DNA from 3 places in the Blautia sp. MSK.20.85 genome. Region 3 is predicted to be linked to each of the others. Evidence: predicted binding sites of a transcription regulator. Region 3 holds the regulator's gene; each other region holds the start of a gene.

Region 1 (10,338 bases), on a different contig from region 3:
ATCTTTCTGATCAAAAGTTTCATCATCTATAATGCTCTCGCCACCAACCATCAATGTTAACGGAACAGCTTCAATTCTCTCATCATCTTTCCATTCATTCAGCAGTTCTCCGCAGCTATCTATCGCAATCTTATAACTCAATTATATCGTCCTCTTTTCCATTATATGTAGTATTCAATACCACATTTATGGTATCACATAAACACGTATTTGAAAAGAGTTTTTTAAAAAGTCTGTCCTTTTTTCGTTATCTGCGCTATAATGTCTACACATAATCAAGCAAGAAAGGAAGTGTAACATGCTGGCATTAAAAATCACAGATATCCGGGATTTTACAAACAAGCTTTTTATAGGAGAAGTATTTGATAAATTCTGCCTGTCTGAAGCATCGATAACAACCTTCAACACATTTACGATCGACGGCAGACTTCAAAGAGACTTTTTTGACACAGACAGCCTGAATAAACTTACGGAACATGGACGGACCCATTCTCTGTGGAAAGAAATCAGACCTTTCTGCTGGTCCGTAATACGTGGAAAACGCACTCCCTTAAGCTTTAAGATTGTGTTGCACTTAAGCCGTAATGGAATTGAGGCTGCTATGAGAAATACAGATTTGGGAATTTCTTCCGAGCAGATTGACGGATTCTACTTAAATCTCCAATTTAAAAATAACGCGCTTCTTTGTACTACCGGAACCTCTCTCAAAACATTTTTAATGACCAAACAGCCGGAACAGTTCTGGGATGATATGATTCTCCATTTTCTGAACCAGAATCAGATACTTTTTGAAAAACTGTGATCAGTTCTCTTCTTCCATTTCTCTCAAATAATATGCAAGCATATCAATAAACTGACTATTGGTAGGCTTGTATTCCAGAGGATATCCCGCGATCTCATCCAGAAAACTTTTATTTCCTTCCCAGCAGACATTGATCAATGTTCGGATATCGTGTTCTATATTCGTAGGAGTCGATTTATATTTTGTTGCCAGACATGGATAAATATCTTTTGTGATATGCATAGGTTTATACTGATGCCGCATGGAAATCTTTACAGCTTCTGCTACAAAGAAATACCCCTTATATTTTGAAGTCGCTCCAAGTTTTCTGATCAGTCCATATATTCTTTTCATACATCTTCCCTCCGTTCTGCGCATTTTCTTTTTTAGGAAAATATCCTCATATATAATACGACACTTATTTGATTTTTTCGCTTTCTTCTGAAAATTTATTTTTTACATATTAGATACGGATTTGAATTATCTTCTATATTATTTCTATAATTCAAGTGCAATATCCATTATCTTATATAAAACAGATATAATTGTGTTAAAGATGCACGCATTGTCATTAAAATAACAATATGTGCATATAAAAAAGATGATACCAGATAAATTTCCTGATACCATCTTCAAGCATGAAAATACTTATTTTTGTTCAAAGGACGATCTCTCCGGAAGGATTTTCTGAAAGGCTTCTATTACAGCCTCCCTCATTTTCAAAAACTCTTCCTGGCTGCCTCCTTCATCATTGATGCACAGCATAGCCGCCTTTTGCCCCGCGATCGTTTCCAGGATCTTCTGGTCTTCCAGTCCTGTCTTATAAAAACGGCCAATTTTCGGAGACTGCGGTTCATAAGTTCCTTCCATATACTGCCAGTACTTCATCAGATACTGATTAACGTCAAATACACTGCGAAAACGGTTCCTGCATACCTCATCCAGTACTTCCCCCTCCCGCTTCCAGACCTCTTCAAATGTAGATTTTAAAAACGCACTTGGAACATGGGTATACTTAAACCCGGAAAACTCCTGATAAGGAATCATAAGAATGTTTCTCAACAGCATGTTTCCATAAGAAGGATGAAACCACTTTCTGAAATTTTTTTTGATAACTTTTCGTTTCTTATAGTGCATGTTTACAAGTGCCATATCATTAAGAAGAATATGCGCAAAAGGATTTCGGATATCATCCTGTGCAATTGCGGTTTCAATACAGCAATCTCTTGGGAGACCATTTTTAAAAAAGATCTCAGGCTCTACAGGCCTCAGGAGAAACATATCATCATTGAAATACACAAATTTCTCTGCCAGACCGGGAATCCTGTGAAAATTCAATTCAATCGGATTGCAGTTAAAAGTCGGCAGATATTTTGACGGAATATAATCTTCATGGCGAACGATCCGAAGCTTCGGCGCATTTCTGTCAAGCCATTGCGGAACATGTCCCCAGGTAACAAACCATACTGTATTTACCCAGGGCGCAAACTTTTCTACTCCGCGGAACCAGTACCTCAGATTATTCCAGTCCCGATATCTGTTCTCTCCTGCATCCGTCCCCTTTGTCGGACTGTAACGCTGAAATTCTTCTCTCCAGGCCGGATCTGATCCATCTACCCAGGGAATGACAAAATCAATTTTTTCCATTTTTTATTCTCCGTACAGTTTTTTCAATCGTCGCGCCTCCCGGCAAATATCAAAATGTCCTTCTACAAGTCCCTGATAAATCTCTTCCTTCCCGACTCGCGGCCTTTTTCCTGCTCTTACCACAGTTTCTGCCCATTTTTCGGGAGATGTTCCAAGAGAAAGTGGTTTCAACTGTCCGGGAATCACATTAACTTCTCTGGAAATTGTATCTGAAATCACACAGGTAAGTCCGTTAGCCTGCGCTTCCACAAGTGCAAAGGGCAATCCTTCGTAAAGAGAAGGAAAAAGAAATACATCCATCGCAGACAGAAAGGCTCCGATATCTGTTCTCTTTCCCAGAAAAAACACCTTATCCTCCAGGTTTTCACTCTTTACCCGTTCCAGAATATTTTCATACTGACCGCCTCTGCTTCCTACAAGTGCCAGCACAGCATCCGGTCTCTTCTTCAGGATCTCCTTAAAAATATCCAGAAGCCCCTCATGGTTTTTCTGTGGATCAAACCGTCCTACATGACCTACAACAAACCGGTTTCCCCAGCCAAACGCACTGCGGACAATCGCACGATGATCTTCCGAAAAGAGATAGCGTTCCATAGATATCGCATTGTGTACGATAACTACCTTACCGGCATCATAATCTTCATTCCCAAACAGCCATCTTCCCGCCACCTCCGAACACGCAAAAAAATCTGTGGCATATCTTTTGATGCGGGCACGGTTGCACCAGTGCATGAATTTTCGTACCATTCCCGGACAGGAAGAATTATGAGAATGAGCGATCACCTTCCTGACTCCGGCTTTCGATGCCAGCTGCAATGGAACAATATTGGCTGCGGACAGCATATTCACATGCACCACATCATAATTTCCTTTTTTTAATATCTGTTTAAATCGTTTCACATATCCCAGATAATTCTTTTTCACATTGGGAACATAGAAAATCCTGCCTCCAAGTGTTTTTATTTCTTTTTCATAAGCGATCTTACCATACATGCAGACAAAATCGAACTGCACATCCATTTTCGAAAGCTCCCGGTAATAATTCATGACGAAAGCTTCCAAGCCTCCTCCTATGTTACCTAAGCCAACCTGCAATACTCTCACTTATATACCTCTCTTTATTCTGGATAACAGATATCCACTTTTCTATAGATCCATATTACAAATATAACATAAAATTAACATATGGTAAATGTTATTGTAACATTCTCTCTGATATTTTCTGTAATTTCGAAATTTTTATGTATTGCAGGAAATTTTTAATCGAATCCGCGCCAAGCGGATATCTGAAATCCACATTCAGCCCAAAAAAGGCTCTGCCACAGGGGCAAAGCCTTTTTTTGATGTTTTTTATTTGGTAAGAACCATAAGGATATCGTTACTTCTCTTTACAAATTTTGTCATTTCTTCAGAAGAAAGCTGCTTATGGCTCATCATAGCCAGATCATAAAGCTGTTCGCAGATTACCGGCACATGTTCAGATTCCTGATTCTCAGCTATAAATTTCACCAGTGGATGATTTGCATTCAGAACAAGTACCTCCTGTCCTCCGAACATATTCGGATCCATTCCGTACATGTTATACATCTTCATCATATCCTGCATACGGCGACTCTCTTCCGGAAGAGTGATCATCGCTGCTGTTCCCTCATTTTTCAGCTTTTCTACCTTTACTTCCAGTTTATCTTTACCCAGATTTTTACGGAATACATCGGTCAGAGTTTTAACCGTTGCTTCATCTGTCTCGCCATCCTCACGAAGCTCTTCTGTAAGATCTGCGTCAATTCTCTTGAACTGTACGTTCTGATCCTGCTGCTCAAGATGAGAAATAAACTGAGAATCGATCACATGTTTAAGGATTACCGCATCTTTACCGGCCTCACGGAACATATTGATGTACTGGCTCTGCTGTACCTCATCTGTTACGTAATAGATCACTGTTTTCTCAGGTTCCTCATTCTTGGATTCCTCGGAAGTTTTCTCTTCTGTCTTCTCTTCTTTCTTATTCTCCTCAATACAATCTTTCAGAGTAAGATATTTGCCATCCAGATTTTTGAAAAGGATATAGTCGTTCATCTTTTCGCCGAATTTCGCATCTTTGATGCAGCCAAATTTGATAAACGGACTGATATCATCCCAGTATTTCTCATAAGATTCTCTGTCTGTCTTGCACATTCCAGTCAGTTTATCCGCAACTTTCTTGGTAATGTACTCGGAGATTTTCTTTACAAAACCATCGTTCTGCAGTGCGGAACGGGATACATTCAGTGGCAGATCCGGGCAGTCGATCACACCTTTCAGGAGAAGAAGGAATTCCGGGATCACCTCTTTGATATTGTCTGCAATAAATACCTGGTTATTATAAAGTTTAATTGTTCCCTCAATGGAATCATACTCTGTTCTGATCTTCGGGAAATACAGAATACCTTTCAGGTTAAACGGATAATCCATGTTCAGATGGATCCAGAACAGTGGCTCTTTGTAATCCATAAATACCTTACGGTAAAACTCTTTATATTCTTCGTCTGTGCACTCATTCGGATGTTTCATCCAAAGCGGCTGTGTATCACTTAAAGATACCGGACGTTTGTTGATCTTTACTTTGTCCTTTGCCGGAGATACCTCTACAACTTCTTTTTCACCTTTTTCGTTCTCTTTCTCCTCTGTCTTGGCATCTTCGTGGATATGTTCAACAACTACATCATCCTCACGGAGATCTGCCTCATCGATAGTCTCATACTCCTGCTCTGCATTTGCTTTGGAAAGATAGATGTTTACCGGCATGAAAGAACAGTACTTCTCGATCACTTCACGCATACGGTACTCATTGGCAAACTCCAGGCTCTCCTCATTAAGGAAAAGTGTGATCTCAGTTCCTGGTTCTGTCTTGTTTCCATCTGTCATCTCATATTCTGTACCACCGTCACAGGTCCAGTGAACCGGTGCAGATCCTTCTTTATAAGAAAGCGTATCGATGTGTACCTCATCCGCAACCATAAACGCGGAATAAAATCCAAGTCCGAAATGACCGATCATCTGATCATCTGTTGTCTTATCCTTATATTTCTCAAGAAATTCTGTTGCACCGGAAAAAGCGATCTGTGTAATATATTCCTCTACCTCATCTGCAGTCATACCGATACCATTATCAATAAACTTCAGGGTTTTCTGATCTGGATCTACGATAACATTTACTGCCGGTTTATAGCCATCCGGGAATGTATAATCACCCATAACTTCCAGTTTTCTCAGTTTGGTGATTGCGTCACATCCATTGGAGATCATTTCTCTTACAAAAATGTCATGATCGGAGTATAACCATTTCTTGATGATCGGAAAAATATTTTCACTGTTGATTGATAAACTTCCATGTTTTGCTGACATGTATGTCACTCTCCTTTTGTTTTTTATTTCCTATGTTCCGGTAAACCCGGAAACCTGTTGTTTTTTTCAATAAATATATACTAATACGACTTTTTGCAAAAGTCAAGAAAAATTTAGCACTCGCCATTTTCGAGTGCTAGTAACAATGTCGGCTATAAATTTTTCATACGCAAAAAGATTCCCCTCACACATTTCTCATGCACGAGGGGAATCTTTTATAATTCTGCTTTTATTTTTTCTTTCTGCGGTATATAAGAATTCCTCCAATACATACAACTGCAGCGATCAGGATGATCACAAATGTCATGATCGGTGTACTGTCTCCTGTCTGTACCGCTGATTTCTGGCTGGACTGCGTAACTGCAGGGCTTGGTGTTGCTGTAAGGATCTCCGCCTGTGACACAGTAAATGTAACTTTGCTTTCAGACTGGACATCTGTATCTGTCCATCTGGAGCCGTCATATCTCTGCTGCACAAAATTGACTTTCAGTGTATACTCGCCTGGTTTGCTTACGCGGAAAGTTGCTGTATATGGTTCCGAATCCCAGTCACGCTTTTCCGTAATCTGCCAGCTCCTTGGCTGGAAACGGGTATCTCCCTTCACCGGATTGCTGTTATCCATACCAGCGCCTACCGCTGTGAAAGTGATTTTCGTGTTTGTATCATATTTTCCATTGGGATCAATTCCCGTGATCTTGTTATCAGATTCCTTTACCCCGGAACCTTTATATGCATTTACAGTAATACTTACCGCAATCACCGTACTGATCTTGTCAGGATTTTTCACACCATCGGGGAGTGTAACAGTTCCTTTTACATTGAATGTCTGTCTGTCCACAGAGGAAGGGTCATAAGAACAGCCTTTCACATCCCATTTCACAGAAGCTTTCTGTTCTCCCTTTGTTGTTGTGATCGTCACAGTTTCCGGAAGTTTCAGCGCTTTCTGTGTTTTCTCTGTCCCATTTGGAAGATCTGTGATCGATGATGGTTTTCGGATTCCGGTAAGATCATTCTCTTTCTCACTGTTATCAGTATTTTTTCGAACACTGAAATACGCAGTAATATAAGCAGATACATCTGCACTGTTGGAAATTACAATGTCTTCCAGATATTCTTCTTTGGAAAGACCCTTCTTCGGCTGCACTGTAAAGGTTGCACTTTTTCCCGCCTCAAGCTCTGTCTGTGAAAGAGCTCCTACGGTATAATTTTTTCCGGTTGGCTGCTGCAGTGTGATTTTTGTGTTACCGGTGTTGGTAACTGTTACAGTCTGTGCTTCCGGAAGATCTTTATAACCTTCGTTCACCGTACCGAAATTCAGACCTTCTTCCGGTTTGACCGAAAGATCATACACCGGTTCCGGTTTCGTTACAGTAAAGGAGACCGAAACGTTCTCATCTATATTTCCATCTTTATCTGCAATTCTGATCTTGCCACTGTATTCTCCTGCAGAAAGGCCGGTTTTGGGCTGGATAGTAAAAGTTGCCTGATTATCTTCGCCCGGATTGAGTACCTCAGCAGAAAGAGCTCCTACTTCAAAATTCTTGGCTGTTGGCTGTACCAGACGGATCGCTTCCGTACCTGTGTTGGTAACTGTTACAGTCTGTGCTTCCGGGGCATTGGAATATCCCTGTTCCAGCTCTCCAAAATTCAGATCTTTTGGGGTAATATCTACAGAATTTTCAGTGAAACTGTCCCCATTTACCAATACGCTTGCTTTCACAGCTGCTGACGCCTTATTGTCCGACGTGGCAAAAACAAGATCTTCCTCATATGGATCATCTTTTGCTTCCAGTCCCAGCTTTGGCTGAACTGTAAACATCTGCTCATCGCCCTGGGCAAGCATGATTTCTCCATTATTTTCACCTTCACTGACAGGTTCAATATCAAAATTGTCTGACTGCGGCTGTTTCAGAGTTACCGTTTCTGTACCTGTATTTCTTATGGTTACAGTTCTTGTCTGATCAACCTCCGTATAGCCCTCTGTCAGGTCATCAAAAGGAATCTCTGCAGGATCTGCTGTCAGTTCATACTGTCCTTCTTCACTGTCGGATGGTTCCGATGCTTTCCCCGCATCCGCGTTCCCGTTATTCCCGTCATCTGTCTGTGCTTCTACAGTGAGATCCGCCTCAAAGAAAACATCCACACCTTCTTCTGTCTGATATGTGATCAGATCTTTATATTCTCCGGCGTTCAGTCCCTCTCTTGGTTTTACCCATACCGTAATCTGCTCTCCGCTTTTCAGTGGCTGTCCATTAATATCTTCAGCCATGAAATTCTCCGGAGAAATTTCTTTAAAATTCAGATCTGCAGTTCCGGTATTGGTAATCGTAACATACTGTACTTCCGGTATCTCTGTGTAACCTTCTGTTACAGTTCCGAAATTTAAAACACCACTTCCGTCTTCTGTGGATACAACTGCGGAATATGTAAGTTCTTCTGTTGAAGCACTGTCACCATTCTGTGCTTTCGTTTCCCCTGTCTCAACAGTTTTTTCATCAGATCCGGCTGTCGTATCTGATGAATCCTCTGCCTGATCTTCTGTCGAATCCTCTGTCTCTTCGGTATTTCCGGAATCTGTATCAGTTTCTCCCAATCCGGTGATCGTAATGGTGCTGTCCTGAGAATCCTGCTCCAAAGTCTCATCTGATCCGCTCTCGCTGGTAGATGTTTCTGTCTTCTTCTGCTGTGCAAGAGCTTTGGCATCTTCCTCCGTTGCGGAAACTTCCTGTGTTGTTACAGTAAGTTCGCCACTGATTCCCATTTCTTCTTTTCCTGTGATCTTAAGAACAATGGGAAATCCCAGATCCTTTTCTTCAACCTTATAGGTTTTATCTGTTCCTACTTCGGTGAGCACATCACCATCTTTCAGCGACCACGAAAAACTCACATAATCATCTGTAATTCCTTCTGGCTTTACCTTGGAATAATCTGCGCTTAAGGTAACACCTACTGCAATTGTTCCCTTAACTTTCAGTTTGCCATCCAGAGCTCCCTGGGGAACCGCAGCGGCAAACACCATAGATGGAAGTAATGTAACCATCATAAGCACGGCCATGATCACTGCCAGTACTCTGTTTTTCCTCATATTCCATCCTCCTTTACATCCTTATGTTTTCCTGCATTTTCAGATTTATGCATTCTTTCCTTTGTTGATGCAAGTTTACCATATTTAATTTTCAAGGATGTAATTTCTGCTTTCCGTTTTTTCTCTCAGCCTTCAACAATGAGATATTTTCCATCTGGAAGTTTAAACACTTCACTTTCTTCTTCCAGTTCTTTCAGGGAAAGTCCCTCTACATCTGCACCCATTCCATCCAGATATTTTTTTACATCTTTCAGAGAATCCAGCACTACTGCCATACAGTCTTCCAGAAATGCCTCTGCCTCTTCAAAATCATCTGCTACCGGCTCATCAAAAAGCTGTCCCTGTTTTTCCAGAAATGTCTGGACATATTCTTTCTTATACATTTTAAAAAAGTCCTCCTTTATTTATTATTTTTCTTCTCATAAATAGCAACCAGTTCCAACGGTACCGCTGCTACAATGTCTGCGCCGTTTTCTTCCAGTTCCCTGCGGTCACGAAAGCCCCAGAGTGCACCTACTGTATACATTCCGGCTGATTTACCTGTCTGCATATCCGTTTTTGTATCTCCGATATACATGCATTCTTCCGGTTTTACTCCGAATTCTTCCGCGATCTTTAACGGACCATCCGGTGCCGGTTTCCTTCGGATTCCCTCCTGCTGTCCCATTACTTCGTCAAAAACATCTCCATAGATCGCTTTTACGACTTTCTGTGCCGCAATATGCGGTTTATTAGAACATACGGCCATTTTTAATCCCGCATCTTTTAGTTTCTGAATGGTTTCCGGCATATCCTTATATGGTACAACTTTATACAGGGGATCTTCATCAAATTTTTTACGGTAAAGTTCCCGGACTTCTTCATAATGGACCAGATCCGGATCTCCGGCATCGATCAGACATCTTTTGATCAGCATATCCGCGCCTTCACCGCTGTAATAACGGAAATTATCTGTCGGCTGCGGTTTCAGGGAAAACTTTTCCATGATCTCATTTGCCACATATGCCATGGACTCCAGTGTATCTGCAATCGTTCCATCCAGGTCAAAGATACAAGCTTTTATCATTTTGTCATTCATCCTCTCAGGTTTATTCCAAGTTTCTTTGTCTCATAGATCAGCCTTGCCACAGGCAGTCCGACTACATTGTTGTAATCGCCGCGGATTCCTTTCACATAAGCACCCCAGGCACCCTGGATTCCGTAGCTTCCTGCCTTATCCATAGGATCTTTACTGTTTACATATTCTGCGATCTCTTCCTTTGTTACCGGGTAAAAAATTACATCTGTACATTCATGAAACGTATGAACTTTCCAGTTTTCTTCTTCTCTTACAAGAACTGTCACACCCGTATATACCTGGTGTGTATTTCCCTGCAGCATACTCAGCATCTTCACTGCTGCCTCCGGGTCTGAAGGTTTACCAAGGATCTTTCCTTCATAG
Region 2 (10,338 bases), on a different contig from region 3:
GAGTAGTTGGAACGGCTGTCGGAAGAGCACATATCCGCATAAAGACTCGGTTCCTCACCTAAAGTATAAAAGCTTAATACCAGGTCATAATCTGTACATTCCGGATCCTTGGTTTTATTCTTGAATGTTGATTCGTCTGTCGGAACAAGATTTACCGTGATTCCCACATTTGCAAGTGCAGACTGTACATACAGGGCCTCACTCTCCATAGTCTTGTCTGTGGAGATATACATCAGATTCAGAGAAAGAGATGTCTTTCCTGCTTCGGAAAGAAGCTGCTGTGCCTTGGCCGGATCATTGTCATAGGTATTGTCCGGTTTTGCATAATAAAGAGTATCCGGTGTAAACAGGGAATCCGCCGGTTCTGCATAATCTTCGGAAATGAATGCAAACTGACAGAATTCCTCTTTATTCAGTGCGTATGCAATAGCCTGACGTACCTTTACATCCTGAAGATCTTCATTCAGCTCATTCATGAACATGGCATTAACACGTCCGGAATTGTAGGTATTGATATTTACGTTGTCGTATGCACTGACTGTATCGTAATCATCCGCGCTGATCAGACGTGCATCCAGATCACCGCTTGCAAGTGCCGCATTGGCGGAACTGGAATCTTTAACGATCTTGAAAGTGATGGAATCCAGATTTACATCTTCATAATAATCATCGAATTTTGTTACTTTAAGGTACTCACCGGATTTGTACTCTTCGAACTTAAACGGTCCGTTTCCTACCGGCTCATTGTTCAGATCGCTCTCTCCGATATTCTCCACACCTTCATAAATGTGTTTCGGAATACAGTAAACCTGGCTTAAACCGCCAAGAAATCCTGCGGAAGAAGATCCAAGGGAAAGTTTTACAGTAAGATCATCAATTTTTTCTGCCTCTACCGCCTTATCATTCACATATCCGTAAGAAGAATATGGCACATTCTGTTTCTCATCTACCAGAACCTGCATGGTAAATACCACATCATCAGCAGTAAGCGGCTCACCGTCATGCCATTTCAGTCCGTCCTTCAGCTTCAGAGTAAACTCGCTGGCATCCTCATTGGCTGTCACGCTCTCACAAAGTCCGTTTCCGTAATACATCTCTCCGTTCACGATCTCAAAAAACGGGCTGTACAGTGCCTGCATCATATCAAAACTTGTCTGATCCACAACATACAGTGGATTGATATTCTGAGGATCTGTGGTTTCTGCAATTGTAATATTACCGCCGGCAGCCTTGGCTCCTTCGGTGTTCTCTGCCGCAAATACTGCTGTTCCTGCCATAACAGTCGTTCCTGCTACTGCAGCTGCCAGAAGCGCTGCCAGTACTTTTTTTCTCATCTCTTTGTTCCTCCTCTGGCTCAGCGGGTATTCCCGTTTTCCCACTGAGTTACTATGATATATGTACGATGGTACTATATCCTCATATTTTTGTCAAGCCTATCCTGAAATTCTATCCGGAATTTCCCTTTCGCACATAAAACCTTATCTTTTATTCTACCTACAGGCAAGACAGGCGTCAAGAAATATTTGTCATGGTTTTGATCCAGTGCCCGTAATTGCATTTCAGAAATGCAGGTACACACTTAAAGATCTGATCTGCATTGAGGCAGCACACAACGATGGCCGGTGATGCTTTGACCACAAATGCCATGAACATGGATAACGGGATCACAATCGCCCAGGTACTGATCAGATCCACCTTCATGGAATAGGCAATACTGCCACTTCCCCGAATAATGCCTCCATTGGTAGGCATCTGATAAGACATTCCCACCATCACCACGCTTAAGATAATAAGAAATGTATTCGCCATTTCTCTGGTTTCCGGAGAAAGCTGGTAAAGGCTTAAGACCGGAATACGGATAAAGAAAAGCAGCACGCCGCAGATAATTCCCATGAATACAAAAAGTTTCTGAAGTTTCTTGGAATAGAGTTTTGCAAGCTTCAGATCTCCGGAACCTATCGTTTTTCCCATGGTGACCGATGCTGCAGTTAATTATCAGAGTCATGACAGAAAGCCCGAAAGCGATCCCCGCGATTTCCACACAGCGCAGCGTAGCCAACAAAATCTGTGTCACTGCAAAAAAAAAGTAGGTAAAACGGATGATCGCAAGATAGGAAAGACCGGCTTCAATAATTGTCTGGTCTGTTGTAAAAAGCCCCAGCAGCTGACGTGGAAAAAAGCTTGCCAGAAAAAACAGGATGAGAGCAATAAAAATGCCTGTGCGCATGGCCCAGGCACTGATCTTTCTCACCGGTTCTGTCTCTTTCTTTCCCCAGTACTGACTTCCGAATATGACAAGTCCGTCTCCCAGCGCCATGAGCAGCTGCTGAAAGACGAACTATACCTGATTTACAGTGGTTACTCCGGATAATGCAGTCTCGCTGAATGCACCAAGCATAATGTTGTCAGCAAGGTTGACACTTAAAGTTACTACATTCTGCAAAACCAGCATGGAGCATAATTTCAGAAAATTACGGTAAAAATTCTTCATCAGTCTTTTACAATGGCAATAATATCATCGGCATTGATGACCAGATATTTCTCACCTTCGTATTTGATCTCAGTTCCTGTGTATTTTCCGTAGATTACACGGTCGCCGGGTTTTACCTGTATCGGAACTTCTTTCCCGTCTACGATCCTACCGGAACCAACAGCAATAACTTCTGCCTGCTGTGTCTTCTCTTTGGAGCTGTCCGGAAGAACAATACCGGATGCTGTCTTATCCTCTGTCTCAAAATATTTCACGATTACTCTGTCTGCAACTGGTTTTAATGCCATGTTTATTTCCTTCTTTCTGTATTTATTAGCACTCTTTTAATACGAGTGCTACTCTTTTCTTATCATACTACAAATCCGGAAATTGTCAAGATATTTACCGCAATCCACACAGTTTCATCAGGATCCTATCGTTTTTATTCTTTGTCGCTGATTTCTATAGGTTCTGTCTCATAAATAAATTTCACACTGCCCTCCATATCGTCTGAACGCTGTGTAAAACTGTCATAGGAAACATCTTCCGCCTTCAGAGCTTTAAAACGGTCAATAACATTCTTCAGATCTTTGTTCACACCGTCATCCAGTTTTTTCACACCTTCTTTATAGAACTTTGTCTGTCCGTCACTTAAAGTCTTTGCACCTTCACTCAGCTTGCTGATTCCTTCCTGCACCTGACCGCTTGCATCTTTCAGCTTATCCGCGCCGTCAGACAAAGTTCCCACTCCAGATGACAGTGTCTGCATTCCGCTCTTCAAAGCCTGAGTTCCGGACGCAAGACTTCCGGCACCAGATGCAAGCTGGCTGGCACCATCGTTCAGTTGTTTTCCTGACGAAACAAGCTGATCCGCTCCCGATGTCAGAGTACTGCTGTTTGAAGAAAGTGCCAGAACGCCGCTCTGAAGCTGTGCAAGGGCTTCTTCAATCTGTTTACTTCCTGCTGTCAGTGTTTTTCCTGTCTTTTCCAGAGAGGAAGCTCCATTTATCAGCGAATCTGCGGTTTTATTTTTTTTGCCCTGCAGATCGGTAATTCCTGAATTCACAGCATTTCCCAGTGTATCCAGCGTATCTGCGTTCTTTTCGAACTGCTCTCCTGCTGCCGAAAGATTACTCTGATAGCCAGACTGAATTTTCTTATTTTTCTGAGACAGTGTATCTGCCGTATCTTTTAATGTACTGATCTCTGTCTGAATTCCCGGAAGCTGCTTTCCAAGATCCGAAAGGGCATTATCCATAGTTTTTACCGTATCAGAAAGCTGTTTTCCAAGATCATCCAGTGAACTTCCGGTATTTTTAAGCTTCTGGCCATCTCCTGCCAGATCCTGTACCTCCTGTTCAAGTTTATTGACCGCATCATGAAGCTCTGTGATCGCCCCTCCTGTTGAATCCACGGTATCTGCCAGTGCATTCAGACTCTGAACAGCACCCTGCGTTTTCTGTGCGGCAGTACTTGTGGAAGATGCAGTACTTTTCAATGTATCTGCTGCATTTTTTAATGGTGAAGTATCTGACGGCTGTCCTTTCAGAGAGGAAGTATCAATTCCGTCCGCACTGCTTCTGGCGGCCTGGACTGCTTCAAGTGCAGCCTGCACCGCCGCCCTGGTTCCCTCATCCATGGTACTGTAATCAATCCCGGAAAGCGAAGACTCCGTCATAGGAAAAAGTCACTGGAAGATCTTTCTCTGTTTTTCCTTCATAATGAATATCTCTTCCATCTGTTTCCCAGGTAAGCGTTTTTCCATCCTGGGTAAAACCTTCATCACCTTTTGTATTTTTGATATCACTTAAATCTGAAATATCCGTGATTGTCGAATCAGATAATGTCTTTGCGTTTTTAAGCCATTCTGACACGGTAATCTCTTTTATTGTCCCGTCTGCCTCTGTATTAACATAAACAGTTTCTTCCTTGCGGATACTGTTATCTGCATCTGTCTGCTCCGTGGCACCTGTGATCGTACCTGCTCCCAGTAATACAGACATACCCGCGGCCAATACTGCAGCTGATCTTCGTTTTCTGTTTTTCATACCGAATAACTCCCTCTGCCATGATATTAGTTAATTATCTATAACTTTGTTATACAATAACGAGTTAGTTTCGTCAATCTTTTTTGTCAATTTTTACTTTTTCTGTAGAAATTCAGATATAAAACAGCCTTCCACAGATAGCTGTGAAAGGCCGCTCTCTCATTCTTATTTATGATATGGCTCTCCGTTGATGATCCGGTAACTGCGGTAGATCTGTTCCAGAAGGATCACACGCATCAGCTGATGTGGAAAAGTCATCTTCGAAAAACTCAGCGCATAATCTGATCTCGCAAGAACTTCTTTTCCAAGGCCGATGGAACCTCCGATCACAAACTGGATATGGCTGACTCCACGGATGCCGAGGGTATTGATCTTTTTTGCAAACTTCTCCGAAGTAAGCTGTTCCCCGGCAATCTCCAATGTGATCACAAAAGCATCATCACGGATATATTTCAGAAGGCGTTCTCCTTCTTTTTTACGGATAGCCTCCTCCACTGTTTCACTTGCATTATCCGGTGTCTTCTCATCGGATACTTCTATGATCTCCAACTTACAGTAACGGCCAAGGCGCTTGGAATACTCTGCGATCGCATCTCTTAAATATTTCTCTTTTATCTTTCCTACTGTCAGGATACTGATCTTCATCCGCCGTTCTCCTCCAGATAATTTTCAAATTCTTCTGCTGACATAAGAACCTTTCTGGGTTTCGTTCCTTCTTCCGGTCCCACGACACCGGCATCGCAAAGCTGATCCATGATTCTTGCCGCACGATTAAAGCCGATCTTAAACATACGCTGGAGCATACCGATAGAAGCTTTTTCTTTCTCAATAATAAACTTGCCTGCTTCTGTAAAATACACATCCCGGTCGCCGCCGCCTGCTCCTCCGGGAGCACTGGCTGTGTTCACCTGTTTTTCAATTGCAGTATCATAAACTGCACCCTGATTTTTGTCAGAGACATATTCCACAACAGCGCTGACTTCTTCGTCGGAAACAAAAGCGCCCTGCAGTCTGGCCGGCTTCTGATATCCCTGAGGATAAAACAGCATATCGCCCTTTCCAAGAAGTTTTTCTGCACCATTCATATCCAGAATGGTTCTGGAATCCACACCGGAAGATACCGAAAATGCGATCCTTGACGGCATATTAGCCTTGATAAGTCCTGTAATAACATTAACAGACGGTCTCTGAGTCGCAATGATCAGATGGATTCCCGCCGCACGTGCAAGCTGAGCCAGACGGCAGATCGCATCCTCAACCTCTCCGGGTGCAACCATCATAAGATCTGCAAGCTCGTCCACGATGATCACGATCTGTGGCATTTTTTCCGGAGCTTTCTCGCCTTCCGGCACTCGCATATTGGCAACTTTCTTGTTATATTCACCCAGATTACGTACTCCATATTCCGCAAAAGCATTGTAACGGCTGGTCATCTCGGAAACGGCCCAGTTCAATGCGCCTGCAGCTTTCTTCGGATCTGTGACAACCGGAATGAACAGATGTGGGATTCCATTGTATACACTCAGCTCTACCACCTTCGGATCGATCATGATCAAACGCACTTCATCCGGCGTTGCCTTGTAAAGAATGCTGATGATCAGGGTATTGATACATACCGATTTACCGGAACCCGTAGCTCCCGCGATCAGAAGATGCGGCATCTTGGCAATATCCGCTACAACCGGTTTACCGGCAATATCCTTACCTGCTGCAAAGGAAAGTTTGGATTTTGCATTTTTGAATTCGTCGGACTGCAGAAGATCCCGAAGCATAACCGGACTGTTTTCTTTATTTGGGACTTCGATTCCCACAGCCGCTTTTCCCGGAATCGGCGCTTCAATACGGATATCCGGCGTTGCCAGGTTCAGTTTAATATCATCGGAAAGTCCGACGATCTTGCTGACTTTCACACCCATTTCCGGCTGAAGTTCATAGCGGGTTACCGTAGGTCCGCAGCTGACATTGGTAATTGTTACATTTACTCCGAAATTATGAAGTGTCTCCTGAAGTTTCTGGGCTGTTTTTCTTAAATGCGCATCAGAATCCCCCTGGGCTTTTCCATCTCCACGTTTCAGCAGTTTCAGAGGCGGATACTGATATGGTTTTTTCTCCGGTATTTCCGTGCTGCTGATCTCATGCTGGATATTTTTAATTCCATGCTCAATCTCCGCCTGGGAAGATTTCGGATTTCTGGTGGACGAATGAGAAATCCTCTCTGTTTCTTCCGGCTGCGCTGCTGTCTCATCGTCGATATCCGGAACGGATGTCTTTTCTGTTTTTGCTGACGATTTTCCGGTCCTGGATTTCTGCTTCTGGGATGATATCTGACTCATCTGAGGAATATCCGCATCCTCGTATCCATCATAGTCATCCTCTTGCGCTTCCTGCATATCCCGTTCAAAATCCGGCTCTTCTGTTTCTTCCCGTGGTGTCTGCGGCTGCGAACGATGGATCTGAAATTCCAGAGGTTTCTGCTTGGGAGGTTTTATTTCTCCTTCTTCCGCCTCCTCCGTCAGATCTGTATCTTCAGTTGGAAGTGCAGCTTTTTCTTCATCAAGAAAAGAAGGAAGATTGAACTCACCTTTACGGTTGGCTCTTACTGCCTCCTGTCTCTCTTTCTCAGCTTTTTGGGATTTTGTTTTACGCTTTCCGGATTTTTTTGCCGGATTTTCTTCCGAAAGAGCCAGTTCCTCCTCTTCCAGTTCTTCCTCCAGCTGTCGGATCTTCTCTGCCCTTTTCTCCGCCCGGATCTTTCTGCGGAGTTCTTTCTGTTTCTCTCTGTCCGGCTGTGCCTCCAGATATGCCTCACGTCCCTCTCTTGCAGCATCCGCGAACAGATCCAGAATTTTATTCATAAATCCAAAAAAGGATCTCTGCGTAATGATGATCATAGACACCAGCAATACCAGAACAATGATCACTACACCCCCAACTGTGCCAAATGCAGATGCTGTTGAAATGCAGACAGCACCTCCCAGCACTCCGCCACCAGTGTGGTATTCTGAACTGAGCGCATAATAATCCGCAAAGGTCGTACTCGGTGTATATCTTTCTGTAAGCAGCTGTAAAAGTCCGCACAGAAAAATAAAAAATACAATTCCTGCAAAAATCTTTTTATATGCAAGACGATTCTTATTATTAACGATCAGAAAAGTAACGCCTCCAAACAGAACGATGGGGAAAAGGTACGCACACAACCCCATAATCCCAAAGCAGATACTGCTGATCGCATTTCCCACAATACCGCCCATACCAAACGCACTGATCATCAGGATCAGACAGGCCGCAAACATAACAAGAATTAAAATTTCCGTTTGAAACCGATTACCGGTATCCTGCTGTCTGGACGCAGTTTTACTTTTTCTTTTTTTAGTTGTTTTTGAAGCTGCCATTGTCAGACTCCTCCCGGTTGATTAAAATCAAATATAATTGGCTGCCAGAATAAGGATCCCGGCTGCAAAGGAATAAAACGCAAAATAACGCAGTCTGACCTGATTCGAAAGCTTAAGCATAAAACGGATCACCAGATAACCGGTAACCCCAGCCACGATCATTCCAAGAATATATGTAAAACCCTTTCCAACTGTCATGCTGACAGCAGTAAATTCTCCCGCTTCTACAAAAAAAGCTCCGATCACTGCAGGTATGCTCATCAGCAGAGAATACTTCACCGCAAATTTCCGGCTGAGGCCGCAAAAAAGACCTGCACTGATCGTAAGACCAAATCTGGAAAGACCTGGAAGCACAGAAATTCCCTGGCATATTCCCATCCACATGGCATCTCCGAAATTCGCTTCCCGCGTGCCCTTATTACCGTTTATATTGCTGTAATCCACAACCAGCAGGATCACGCCGGTAAGAAGGATCCCGATCCCGGAAAACATATGAGAAGATGCACTGCGTACTACCAGACGTTTACACTGATATCCGATCAGAATGGTGGGGATCGTTGATACAAAGATCAGCGCGGTAAGTTTCCGATACGTTCCGCTCACAATCTTTGCATAGGTTAAATTCTTTCCTGTTCTCCTGTTATAAAGAAAAATATTGGCATTTCCGATCAGATCCAGAAACATTCCGATCAGTTCTATTCCGATCTTCTTAATATCTTTCCGGAAAACAAAGATCAGCGCTATCATGGTGCCCAGATGTAACATCACTTCAAAAAGTACGCCGGAACCCCGGCTTCCACCAAGAAGATCCTGTACTGCGCAGAGATGCCCAAAACTGCTTACAGGCAGAAATTCGGTGATTCCCTGGATAATTCCTAATATAATCGCATGTATCACTGACATAATGATATTTCCTTTTCTAAAAATTTTTCCAACATATTATAGCATAACTGAGTAAAACTTACAATCCACACTTGGCAAAACTTTCAAACATGTGTTCTTTTTTGTGTTGAGGCAAAAAAATCCCCCGACCGCAACAAAAAGCAACAGTCGGAGGACCTATTCATCTGCTTATGAACAGAATTTTTACTTATTTATTTTTCAGATATTCATCGATACCTCTTGCACCAGCTTTACCTGCACCCATAGCAAGGATTACAGTAGCTGCACCTGTAACGGCATCTCCGCCGGCATATACACCGTCTTTGGATGTCTTACCAGTCTCTTCTTCGGCAACGATACATCTTCTCTTGTTGATGTCAAGGCCTTTGGTTGTGGAAGAGATCAGAGGGTTCGGTGAAGTACCAAGGGACATGATAACGGTATCTACATCCATGTCATACTCGGAACCAGGAATCTCTACCGGACGTCTTCTTCCGGAAGCATCCGGCTCGCCAAGCTCCATCTTTACAACCTTCATACCATTTACATGGCCGTTCTCATCTACAAGGATCTCCTTCGGATTGGTAAGAAGATCAAAGATGATACCCTCTTCCTTAGCGTGATGAACTTCCTCTGCTCGTGCAGGAAGCTCTGCCTCACTTCTTCTGTATACGATATGTACCTCAGCGCCAAGTCTCAGAGCTGTTCTTGCAGCATCCATGGCAACGTTACCACCACCGACAACTGCAACTTTCTTGCCTGCCGCGATCGGTGTATCGTAAGAATCATCGAATGCTTTCATGAGGTTGCTTCTTGTCAGGTACTCGTTTGCAGAGAATACGCCGCTTGCATTCTCACCCGGGATACCCATGAACATCGGAAGACCTGCACCGGAACCGATGAATACAGCCTCAAATCCCTCATCTTCGATCAGCTGATCGATCGTTGTGGATTTACCGATAACAACGTTTGTCTCGAATTTAACGCCAAGCTCTTTAACTTTCTCGATCTCTTTCTTAACGACTTTCTGTTTCGGAAGACGGAACTCCGGAATACCGTAAACAAGAACACCGCCCAGTTCATGAAGAGCCTCGAATACAGTCACATCGTAACCAGCTTTTGCAAGGTCACCTGCACAGGTAAGTCCTGAAGGGCCGGAACCGATGACTGCAACTTTATGTCCGTTCTTAACCTCTGCTCCTGCAGGTTTGATATCATGCTCCAGAGCATAGTCAGCAACAAATCTCTCAAGCTTGCCGATGGAAACAGCCTCGCCTTTTTTGCCACGGATACACTGTCCCTCACACTGGGATTCCTGTGGGCAGACACGACCACAGATAGCCGGAAGTGCGGAAGATAATCCGATCACTTTGTAAGCTTCTTCCATGTTGCCCTCTTTGATGTGTTCGATAAATCCAGGAATATTGATGGATACCGGACATCCCTCTACACATTTCGGTTTCTTACATCCGAGACATCTCTGTGCCTCTTCCATTGCCTCTTCCTGATTATATCCAAGACATACTTCCTCGAAGTTTGTCGCACG
Region 3 (10,338 bases):
TATCTACAGCTGTCTGGTTGTCTGCTGCTGTGGAGAAGATCTGGCTCTTCTTTGTAGGAATTGTAGTATTTCTCTCGATCAGACGAGTTGCGATACCACCCATTGTCTCGATAGACAGAGACAGTGGAGTAACATCCAGAAGAAGGATATCACCGGCACCTGCATCACCTGCAAGTTTACCACCCTGTACGGAAGCACCAAGTGCAACACACTCATCCGGGTTCAGGTTCTTGCTCGGCTCTTTGCCTGTTAACTGTCTTACCTTATCCTGTACTGCCGGGATACGGGAAGAACCACCAACCAGAAGTACCTGGCCAAGCTCAGAAGCTGTGATACCTGCATCAGACAGTGCACGGCGAACCGGCTCTGCTGTCATCTCTACAAGATCATGTGTCAGCTCATCAAATTTAGCTCTTGTAAGGTTCATATCGAAATGCTTCGGTCCCTCAGCTGTAGCTGTGATGAACGGAAGGTTGATGTTTGTTGTTGTTGCGGAAGAAAGCTCTTTCTTAGCCTTCTCAGCTGCCTCTTTCAGTCTCTGAAGAGCCATCTTATCATTGCTTAAGTCTACGCCCTCTGTTCTCTTGAACTCAGCAAGCATGTAATCTGTGACTTTCTTATCAAAGTCATCTCCACCAAGACGGTTGTTACCAGCTGTGGAAAGAACCTCGATAACACCATCACCGATCTCGATCACAGATACATCGAATGTACCACCGCCAAGGTCGTATACCATGATCTTCTGCTCTTTCTCATTGTCAAGACCATATGCAAGAGCTGCTGCTGTAGGCTCGTTGATGATACGTTTTACATCAAGACCTGCGATCTTACCTGCATCTTTGGTAGCCTGACGCTGAGCATCGTTGAAGTAAGCCGGAACTGTGATAACTGCCTCTGTTACCTTCTCACCAAGATATGCCTCTGCATCCTTTTTCAGTTTCTGAAGGATCATTGCGGAGATCTCCTGTGGAGAATATTTCTTGTCATCGATGGTTACACGGTAATCGGTACCCATCTCTCTTTTGATAGAGGAGATCGTTCTGTCTGCATTTGTAACTGCCTGACGTTTTGCAGGCTCACCTACCAGACGCTCTCCTGTTTTTGTGAATGCTACAACGGATGGTGTTGTTCTTGCGCCTTCTGTATTTGCGATAACTGTCGGCTGTCCACCTTCCATTACAGCTACACAGCTGTTTGTTGTACCTAAGTCAATACCAATAATCTTTCCCATGATTTTTTCCTCCTGTTTTAGTCTGTATCTGTTAAAATAAAGTTTGTTGTCAGTTAGTTCGCAACCTTCACCATACTGTGGCGTACTACGAAATCCTTGTAGGTGTAACCCTTCTGGAATTCTTCCACCACGATGTTCTCTCCAACCTCTTCATCCTCCACATGCATCACTGCATTATGGAAATCCGGGTTGAATTCCTTTCCCACTGCTTCGATCGGCTTCACACCAAGCTCATCCAGTGTTGTGGTAAGCTGCTTGTAGATCATTTTCATTCCATCTGCAAAAGCATCACCTTCCTGTGCCTGTGCAAGACCTCTTTCGAAGTTATCCACAACCGGCAGGATCTTTTCAACGATCTCTTTTGCTCCGATGATGTACATGCTGGATTTTTCTTTTTCCGTTCTTTTACGGAAATTATCAAATTCAGCCATGGTACGCTTCAGGCGATCGGTAAGTTCCTCCACCTTCTGCTCAGATTTATCTTTTTTCTTCTTTCCGAAGAAGGAAGTTTTTGATTTTTCTTCTTTTTTATCCTCTGAGGCAGCTTCTTCGCCTGGAGTATTGTTTTCTTCCTCCGGCAGATCTTCTCCCTCCGGTGTCAGGTTTTCTTCTTCCTGATCTCCGTCAGTTACGGGGATTTCCTTCTCCGCTTCCTGCTCTTCGGATGTTTTCTTTGTTTCCTCCGACACTTTTTTTCTACCGCCTTTCTAAGTTTTCTTCTTTTTCAAAACGTCATCCAGATGATTCTTAAGTTCCTTCAGACTGTCCACTACATTCTCATAATCCATTCGTTTGGGACCGATGATCCCGATGGTTCCGTACATTCCGTCTCCCAGTTCATATCTGGCAGTTACAATGCTGCAGTCCTTCATGGTCTGGATTGGCATCTCATCACCGATGTAAACCTGGATTCCTGTATTCTCTCCATCTGACATCTGTTCTTTTACAAGATCGGCAAGTTCATGCTTCTCCTCAAATGCGGAGATCAGCTCCGTTGCCTTCTCTTTATCGGCAAGCTCCGGATACTTGAAGATGTTCGTTGCACCTGAAGTATAGATCTCCATATCTTCCTCTTCCACATGAATGGTGGCTGCCACTGCATCCAGAACCGTTGCCACCACACCGCTGTGGCTGCCTGCCTGTTCCTTCAGTCTGGCGATCATCCCAAGATTGATATCCTGGATCGGGATCCCATTGAGATTGGTGTTAAGAAGAAGATTCAGTTTCAGGATCGTCTGGTCGTCCATTTCCTCATCCAGATTGATGATCTGGTTCCGGACTGTGTTGTTGTCACTGACAACTACTGCCACAAGCTGAAGCTCGCTCATTCTCGACAGCTGGATGAACTTGATCTTGTTGCCACTGTACTGCGGAACGGAAACCATGGTAGCATAGTTGGTATTGGAAGCAAGAACTTTCGCAACCTTCTTAAGCACCTTATCCATCTTATCTGTCTTCTCAATGATCAGATCTCGCAGCTCTGCAACCTCTGCTTCCTTCTCCTTCATCAGCTCATTGACGTAAAGTCTGTAGCCTTTATCTGAAGGAATCCTTCCTGCTGAGGTATGAGGCTGGACGATATAGCCCATATCTGTCAGGTCTGACATTTCATTTCGGATCGTTGCGGAACTGACATTGAGATCCGCATACTTGGAAATGGTCCTGGAACCAACCGGTTCTCCGGTTTCCATATAGGTCTTGATGATTGCTTTTAAGATTTTTTGCTTGCGCTCATTCAACACCTCTTCCATGAATCCATCTCCTTTCCTTTTTATTCTTTCCTGACGGATGTTGATTCTTTTTTTACATCTGTTAGCACTCATTTTAGTGGAGTGCTAACATCTACAGTCTTTAAGATATCACCATGTAAAATATTTGTCAATATGTTTTGAAAAAAAGTTCTTATTTTTTCAAAACAAAAAAAGCATCAGTACGATGCTTTTTTGTAATACTGGTCTATGCAGTTCTGTGCCCCGGCAAAAAATTCCGCTTCTGTTTTCTGTCCCAGCATATATTTCTGAAATTCCGTTCCCATGGACGAAACGGCTTCTATGGAATCGGCACACAGTGGTCTTGCTTTCAGCTTATAATCTTTCAGATATTGCCGGATCATTTCAATGCCATCCAGATCAAAATTCTTATCCTCGATCACATCCAGTCTTGCCGGACACATTTTTGTCAGCTGTCCGTAATTTTTACTGGCCTCATATCCGGACACATACTGAAGGAACTTCAGAGCTGCTTCTTTATGATCAGAATTTTTATTCAGTACATACTGCCAGGTTGCGATATTGGTCACCTTCTCGTCAAATTCCGGAAATGGTGCCATATGGATCTTATCTTTTCCATACACGCCTGCATTCTGAAAAGTACTCAACACACCGGTATACATAAACATACATCCATACTGGCCGTTTATAAATTTTTCATTCAGCTGGTCATGCTGGTCGATCAGATTCTCCTCTGATATCATCCCTGTATCCAGCATTCGCTTCATATATTCTGCCGCTTCTCTTGTTTTCGGATCCGTCCAGTCTGTATAATCTCCTCCGAAAAAATCGACATACTCGCTGATACTATTATATATGTAAGAAATCTCCCATGCATCCCCATATGCATATTTTCCCGTATTCTGAAGCTTTTTTTGAAGGATCTCAAGATCACTGAGACAGGAGAGTCTGTCCAGACCAGCCTGATCCAGCAATTCCTGGTTCACCCAGAATGCCATGATATCCATCCTGAACGGTACCGAAAAAATATGTCCGTCTGACATGCATATTTCTTTCAGGTATTCCTGCAGAAAATTCGCCGCTGTCTCCTCTGTCATAACCGTATCTTCCAACGGAAGAAGAAATCCCTTATGTTTAAATTCGGATATCATCTCATCATTTACTGTGATCAGATCAACAGAATCATCTCCTGATGTCAGAAGAGTTGCTATTTTGGCCTGGCGATTGTCCGCATTGGCCGGACATTTTTCAATATGGATCTTTATTCCAAGATCTTTTTCCGCCTGGCTGATAAAAAAATCAAAGCCTTCTGTGCCTGCATCCACATGAAGGATCGTCAGTTCCTGTCTGTTCTCCGGCACAATATCAGATGCAGCCTCCTTCTTCTGGACTCCACATCCTGTCACTGCCAGAGCCAGGGCAAATACCCCGCAAAATACCTGTTTTTTCAATCTCTACCACCCTTTTTATCTGGGCCATCTATCCTCTTTTGACATCAACGGCTGGAACGGTGCATGAGGAAGTGTCTGATACCAGTACGCTACACTTGCCACATCATCCTGTCGTTCAAACAGGCCACGGTATCCGACGCCTATCTGCTGAATCGTAACGCGAAGATCCTCTTCAAAGCAGATTGGATCCTGTAAATGCCATCTGTAAAAGCCTCTCATTGGCGGGCAGTCATCATTATGATAAAAATTGTGGATCAGCTCGTCATGGGCAGAATAATACGGATATCCCAGATACGGCGTGTTATAATTCTGTTCCACGGTTTTTCCATCCACCTGTTTGGCAAAGCTCCAGGAACCACCAAAGTAATCTTCCGTTCCTGTTCCACAGATGGTCGGATACTCCTCATCTCCGTCAATATAAAACTTCATTTCTCCCTCGCCCCACCAGTAACGTTCCAGTGTGGTAAGTGCCATGTAGGTTCCTATATAATGGCCTTTTCCTTTTACTCCATCCAAAATTGTATAATCTTTTGTTTTTTCTGTCAACCGTTCCCTTCTCCACTGCGCATGGAAATAAGCAATATCGTCCGGAAGCTCATCATAGAGACAGTAATCTACCTGATAAAAGAAAGCCGGGATTTTATTTGCATGCTGGTTTTCCAGTGTGATCTTTGCTTTCTTCTTAAACGGCATCGGGAAATAGCAGTTAAAGCCCCTGTTTGGAACAACAGCCACCGGAACAGAATTTACAAAACATTCCCTTCCGAATCCGCAGCAGAAGAAATCACCCAGAGGACTTTCCACGGAAGGAGTTTCCTCGTCATCCCAGTACATACGGATTACAAGATCTCTCAGTACAAAGCAATCTGCCTCTGTAGTCTTGTTATCAACGGTGATCCAGATATGATTGATCTGTCCCGGTCCTTCCATTTCTGCCAGAGTTACCACAGTTCCCGGCTCAATATCCCTGAGACACGGGCTTCCTTTTCTGGACGGTCCCAGATGACTTGCAGCCATACCGCCTCTGCCTTTTTCTCCATGAGGATTTTCTGCGTTGATCGCACGGCTTTTTCCATGCTTTGCAAGTGCGATCCCTCCCAGTCCGCCTGTAAATGCCTGATACATATCTGTTTTCTCCTCTCTTTTGGAAATTAAAAATATTATATTTACGCTTTTACTCCACCTGCCATGATACCATCCATGATCTGTTTCTCAAAAACAGCTACAAAGATAATGATCGGAAGAAGGATGATCCATCCCATGGCGCTGACCAGATCCCACGGAACTCCATACATGTTGTCACGTAACGGAAGCTGTACGATGGAAACAGAAAGTACCTGAATACCATTTGAATAAAACAACGGTGTGAAAAAGTTATTCAGACAGGTAATAAAGTTGATAATGCAAACCGTAGCGATTGCCGGCTTCATCAGCGGCAGAACGATCGTAAACAGTCTCTGTGAAAAAGATGCGCCGTCAATAGCAGCTGCCTCCTCCAGTGAGATCGGGATCTCACCGACAAAGTTTCTGAGGATCAGAACCGTAAACGGTATAACGGTACTGATATAAAGAAGGATAAGTCCCGGATATGTATCATACAGCTTTACCTTCTGCATAAACTCATACAGCGGGCGGGCTGTGACAACCTCAGGGATCAGCATGGTAGCCAGAACAAACGCAAATGCAACAGAAACTCCCTTTGAGTTAAATCTTGAGAAGCCATAGGCAGCCATTGCACACAGCACGGTACTGATCACAAGTGTAATGCCTACGATCAGAACTGTATTTCCGATCTTTGAAAGCAGTCCTACATTCTGTATCAGAAATTTATAGCTTTCCAGTGTGGGATGATCCGGAAGATAATCGATCGGTGTTTTAAACAGTTCTCCTGACGGTGTGATCGAAGAAATAAAGATCCAGTAAACCGGGAACAGGATCAGAAAAGCCACAACTGCAAACAGAACCCATCTTCCAACGGCTACCACTCCATGATAAACATTATATTTTCCTGTATTCTTCACGATAATTCCCCCTAACTGTCAAACTTATTCATAACACGTATATTCAGCCAGCTGAAGATCGCCATTACAACAAACAGCAGCATAGCCAGCGCCGAAGCATATCCTACGTTTAGATTTGTAAATGCTTCTGTTGTGATTCTGTATGCGATCAGCGCAGTATCCTCTCCAGGGCCTCCAGATGTCATGGAATAAACCAGATCGAAGGTTGTCAGTCTCCAGAGTGTGAACGGAATACATAAAGTCAGGACATTTTTTGCGATCAGCGGAAGTGTGATCCGGAAAAAGCTCTGGATCCCGTTTGCACCGTCTACCTTTGCTGCCTCATAGATATCGCCGGAAATAAACTGAAGTCCGGAAAGTACAAGAATTGCAAAGAACGGAAGGTCCTTCCACAGGTCCATTGCAATTACCGCTGCTCTTGCAGTACCTGTATTGATCAGCCAGCTGTTCTGGTAACCCGGTACAAACCAGCGGATAAAATCATTGATCAGACCATAATCATTGTTAAATGCCCATTTTGCAGCCATACCGGCTACTACTGCAGGCATAGCCCACGGGATCAGCACGATGGTCCTCAGAAAACGGCGGCCTTTGAATTTCATATTCAGGATCAGTGCCAGGATAACTCCGAGGATCACATGAAAGATCATGGAAGCAACCACAAATATTGCCGTAAAGCTGATCGATGTGAGCACTTTAGGATCAGAAAATACCTTCAGGTAATTCTTGAAGCCTATAAATTCATTGATACCTGCAAGGATACTGATATTAAAGAAGCTGTTTTTCACAGTCATCAGAATGGGATATACTGTTGTAAAACCTCGAATCAGTACAACCGGCAGGATCAAAAGCCATGGTATCCACTTCATATTTTTTTTGCTTATTGTCATGGAACTTTCCTCCCTGTTCATCAAGCAATGTAAAGCAGACTTTTACCTCTGCTTTACATTGCTGTTTTTTTATATCTTTTACTTATACATATCTACCACATCCTGAGCCTTCTTGCAGAACTCATCAACTGTAATCTCGTCTTTCATACAGGACTGGAAGATTGTTCCCATATCGCTGATAAATTCCATTGTCTGTGCCACCATCGGACGTCCCTGTACATTGCATTCATTTGCATATCTGCTGTACATTTCTTTTGCCGGGTCAGAATCCGGAACTACCTTCTCTGCAACATCCTTTCTTGCAGGATATCTGTCAAATGCTTTATAGGAAGCTTCCATTCCGCCTTCATCAGCCATATACTGGAGGAATTTCACAGCTGCATCTTTATTCTTGGATGCTTTGTTGAGAACATAGCTCCAGGAATCTGTAAAGATCGCACGCTCTCCCTTGCCGCTGAAATCCGGTACCATTTCCATGTGGATCTTATCTGCGCCAAGCATATCTGCCTTTGCATAATCTGTTCCAAGGCCCCACATGAACCAGCATCCGTATTTTCCGTCATTGATCTTCGGATTCATCTGCTCATATTTATCAGCGATCTGCTCGATGGATGTTTCTTTATCAGCAACCAGATCGTGGAGGAACTGAACTGCTTCCTTGTTTTCCTCTTTGGTCCAGTCAAAATAATCGCCGCCGAACATGTTTACAAACTGTGCAAGCTCGTTAAATGCATAAGTTTTCTCCCAGGAACCGCCGTAGCCGAATCTTCCGTCCTTGGAAACAGCCTTCATATACTTCATGAAATCCTCTTTTGTATCAATGGATTTGATTCCGACCTCATCCATGATCTCCTGATTTACCCAGAATGCAAAATATCCTGTATAGCCTGGAACACCGATAATGTTTCCGTCCTTATCTGTGATCATATTCTTTACATATCCCTGGGCAAACTGATCAGCGATATCATCTGTCATTACTGTATCATTCAGTCCTTCCAGCCATCCGGAATTTTTAAATGCCGCACTCATCTCATCGTTGATCTGAATGACATCCACGGAAGCATCTCCTGTGGAAAGCATTGTGGTGATCTTCTGCTGACGGGTATCTGTATCTGTAGGTGCCGCAATTACATTAATGTTCAGGCCCGTGGCATCTTCCACATTTGCAAGCCAGTCCTCAAAATCCGGGTCTGTGGTGTCGATGCTGTATAAGGTAAGATCATATTTCTCCTCTGCGGAAACAGTAACCACGTTACCTGCCATACCCACAACCATCGCTGCTGCCAAAACTGCACTCATTACTTTTTTCTTCATATCTTTCTTCCTTTCTGGACATTTTCGTGTTTGTCCACACCTGTTTTTGATGGTTTAAGGATACCAGAGAGCCCCCTCATTCTAAATACAATATTTTATGATTTCTTTATATTATTTTTCGTTCTCTTGTATTTTTGTTGTTAATTTTTTATAATCCTTTTATATAATCTATATTTGTAACGGCTTTTTTTCACAGCTGGATTCGGTTTCATTAATTTGTTTTCGACATAAAGGAGAGTATGTACTATGAAATTCCACAAATGTATCCCACCCATTTTTTCCTCATTTCGCTATAAGCTCCTGCTCGCATTTCTGATCGCAACTATGGTACCTCTGATTTCCCTGACCTTCATCAGCTATCACATTTCCTATAACATTGCCAGAGATCGTATCATCGATTCTGCCGTAATGACTGACAAGCAGCTGGTCTCTCAGCTGAACGACCGCCTCGGTCAGGTTGAAAATGTAGCAGATACCATACAGTTTCAAATGTACTCCCTAAATCAGCCTTCCTCTAATAAGGTAGATGCACTGAAAAAATTCACCACTGTAAAAAACAATATTTCGCTGTATAAATCCACATTCGATTTCTTCCATATATATGTTTTTCTGCAGCCCGATCAGCTCGGTTCAAAAGAAAGCCTGTACTTCTTTTCCACAGATGAGCTTTCTGCATATGGTCTGGATAAAAATATTGTTTCCGGTTCAGGCTTTTCCTCTGTCTGGATACCGGTTTCCAATATGCCTCTGCCTAAAATACTGTCCACAAAAAAATCATCTGCCGATGTGATCCTCTGCGTCCGGGCACTGAAAAATCAGGCCACCGGTATTCTGGAATACGCCTACGGCATTGCTCTGGACACCTCAGAGCTTACCACTTATCTGCAGCCTGCTGCTTTGGATTCCCGCATATACAGCTACATTCTCACAGATCACGGAGAGATTGCAGCAAAAAATACATCCTCACTGAATTTATCCGGAATTTCCAAAGCACAGTTTCAGAAACTCAAAGGAAATGCAGATTCTTCTTTTCACAGCGGCGACAAATATTATAACTGCTGCACCTTAAGCAATGGCTGGCTTCATGTTACCGAAATCCCGGAAAGCTATATTCAGGGCAACACGCACATCCTGATCCGTGCCTTACTGATCACTGTCCTTATTTTCTTGCTCCTTACTGTTATCATCGTTATCCTGTTTTCCGAAAATCTTACCCGGAAGATCACTGCACTTTCCTATGCAATGGAAGCCTTTCAGCTGGGATATGACCCGGAACATCTATCTATCGTTACTGTTCCCCACCCGGATGATCCTTCCAGGTATGATGAGATTGACAGACTGGGCATCACCTTTGAAGATATGCAGCACACAATAGCCGGAAACCTGAAGTCCATTGTAAATCTTTCCGTAAACGAAGAACGTCTGAAATACCAGCTGCTCCAGTCACAGATCAATCCGCATTTTCTTTACAATATCCTGGGATCGATCCGTACCTGCCAGTCCCTTGGAAAGCTTGACATTGCTGATCAGATGATTGCAAATCTGACTGCCTTTTACCGTCTTACCCTGCGTAAATCAAAGGAACTTATTCCTATTAAAGATGAATTGGAAATTGCCCGGCTTTATCTGGAAATGGAAAAGCTCTGTCATAAAGATAATCTGGACTGGGAGATCGAAGCAGAAGATGGAATCGAAAATTTC

Evidence for each region. The regulator HrcA, encoded in region 3, represses chaperone genes, less so after heat shock. The targets are predictions, from matches to a motif close to TGTTAGCACTCNNNNNNNNNGAGTGCTAACA.
Region 1: the regulator HrcA is predicted to act here: its motif matches at 5,924-5,954, upstream of htpG (molecular chaperone HtpG).
Region 2: the regulator HrcA is predicted to act here: its motif matches at 2,802-2,832, upstream of groES (co-chaperone GroES).

The regions. Positions count from the first base shown of each region.
Region 1 covers NZ_JAAIUN010000009.1:27,110-37,447, forward strand. Annotated here, with positions in the region: gene G5B12_RS07045 (DegV family protein) at 1-141, opposite strand, end outside; gene G5B12_RS07050 (DUF5721 family protein) at 299-802, shown strand; gene G5B12_RS07055 (sporulation initiation factor Spo0A C-terminal domain-containing protein) at 803-1,135, opposite strand; gene G5B12_RS07060 (Stealth CR1 domain-containing protein) at 1,430-2,428, opposite strand; gene G5B12_RS07065 (glycosyltransferase family 1 protein) at 2,432-3,490, opposite strand; gene htpG (molecular chaperone HtpG) at 3,779-5,812, opposite strand; gene G5B12_RS07075 (choice-of-anchor D domain-containing protein) at 6,042-8,897, opposite strand; gene G5B12_RS07080 (hypothetical protein) at 9,023-9,280, opposite strand; gene G5B12_RS07085 (HAD family hydrolase) at 9,298-9,963, opposite strand; gene G5B12_RS07090 (Maf family protein) at 9,972-10,338, opposite strand, start outside.
Region 2 covers NZ_JAAIUN010000003.1:30,219-40,556, reverse strand. Annotated here, with positions in the region: gene G5B12_RS02410 (ABC transporter substrate-binding protein) at 1-1,334, opposite strand, end outside; gene G5B12_RS17975 (MATE family efflux transporter) at 1,513-1,971, opposite strand; partial or broken gene G5B12_RS18225 (MATE family efflux transporter) at 2,042-2,317, opposite strand; gene G5B12_RS17970 (hypothetical protein) at 2,339-2,491, opposite strand; gene groES (co-chaperone GroES) at 2,491-2,778, opposite strand; gene G5B12_RS02395 (hypothetical protein) at 2,913-4,148, opposite strand; gene G5B12_RS02390 (hypothetical protein) at 4,120-4,518, opposite strand; gene rlmH (23S rRNA (pseudouridine(1915)-N(3))-methyltransferase RlmH) at 4,684-5,163, opposite strand; gene G5B12_RS02380 (FtsK/SpoIIIE family DNA translocase) at 5,160-7,910, opposite strand; gene G5B12_RS02375 (undecaprenyl-diphosphate phosphatase) at 7,938-8,813, opposite strand; gene gltA (NADPH-dependent glutamate synthase) at 9,001-10,338, opposite strand, start outside.
Region 3 covers NZ_JAAIUN010000011.1:25,533-35,870, reverse strand. Annotated here, with positions in the region: gene dnaK (molecular chaperone DnaK) at 1-1,231, opposite strand, end outside; gene grpE (nucleotide exchange factor GrpE) at 1,285-1,920, opposite strand; gene hrcA (heat-inducible transcriptional repressor HrcA) at 1,939-2,982, opposite strand; gene G5B12_RS08195 (ABC transporter substrate-binding protein) at 3,159-4,412, opposite strand; gene G5B12_RS08190 (glycoside hydrolase family 172 protein) at 4,428-5,537, opposite strand; gene G5B12_RS08185 (carbohydrate ABC transporter permease) at 5,579-6,433, opposite strand; gene G5B12_RS08180 (carbohydrate ABC transporter permease) at 6,445-7,323, opposite strand; gene G5B12_RS08175 (ABC transporter substrate-binding protein) at 7,402-8,637, opposite strand; gene G5B12_RS08170 (sensor histidine kinase) at 8,884-10,338, shown strand, end outside.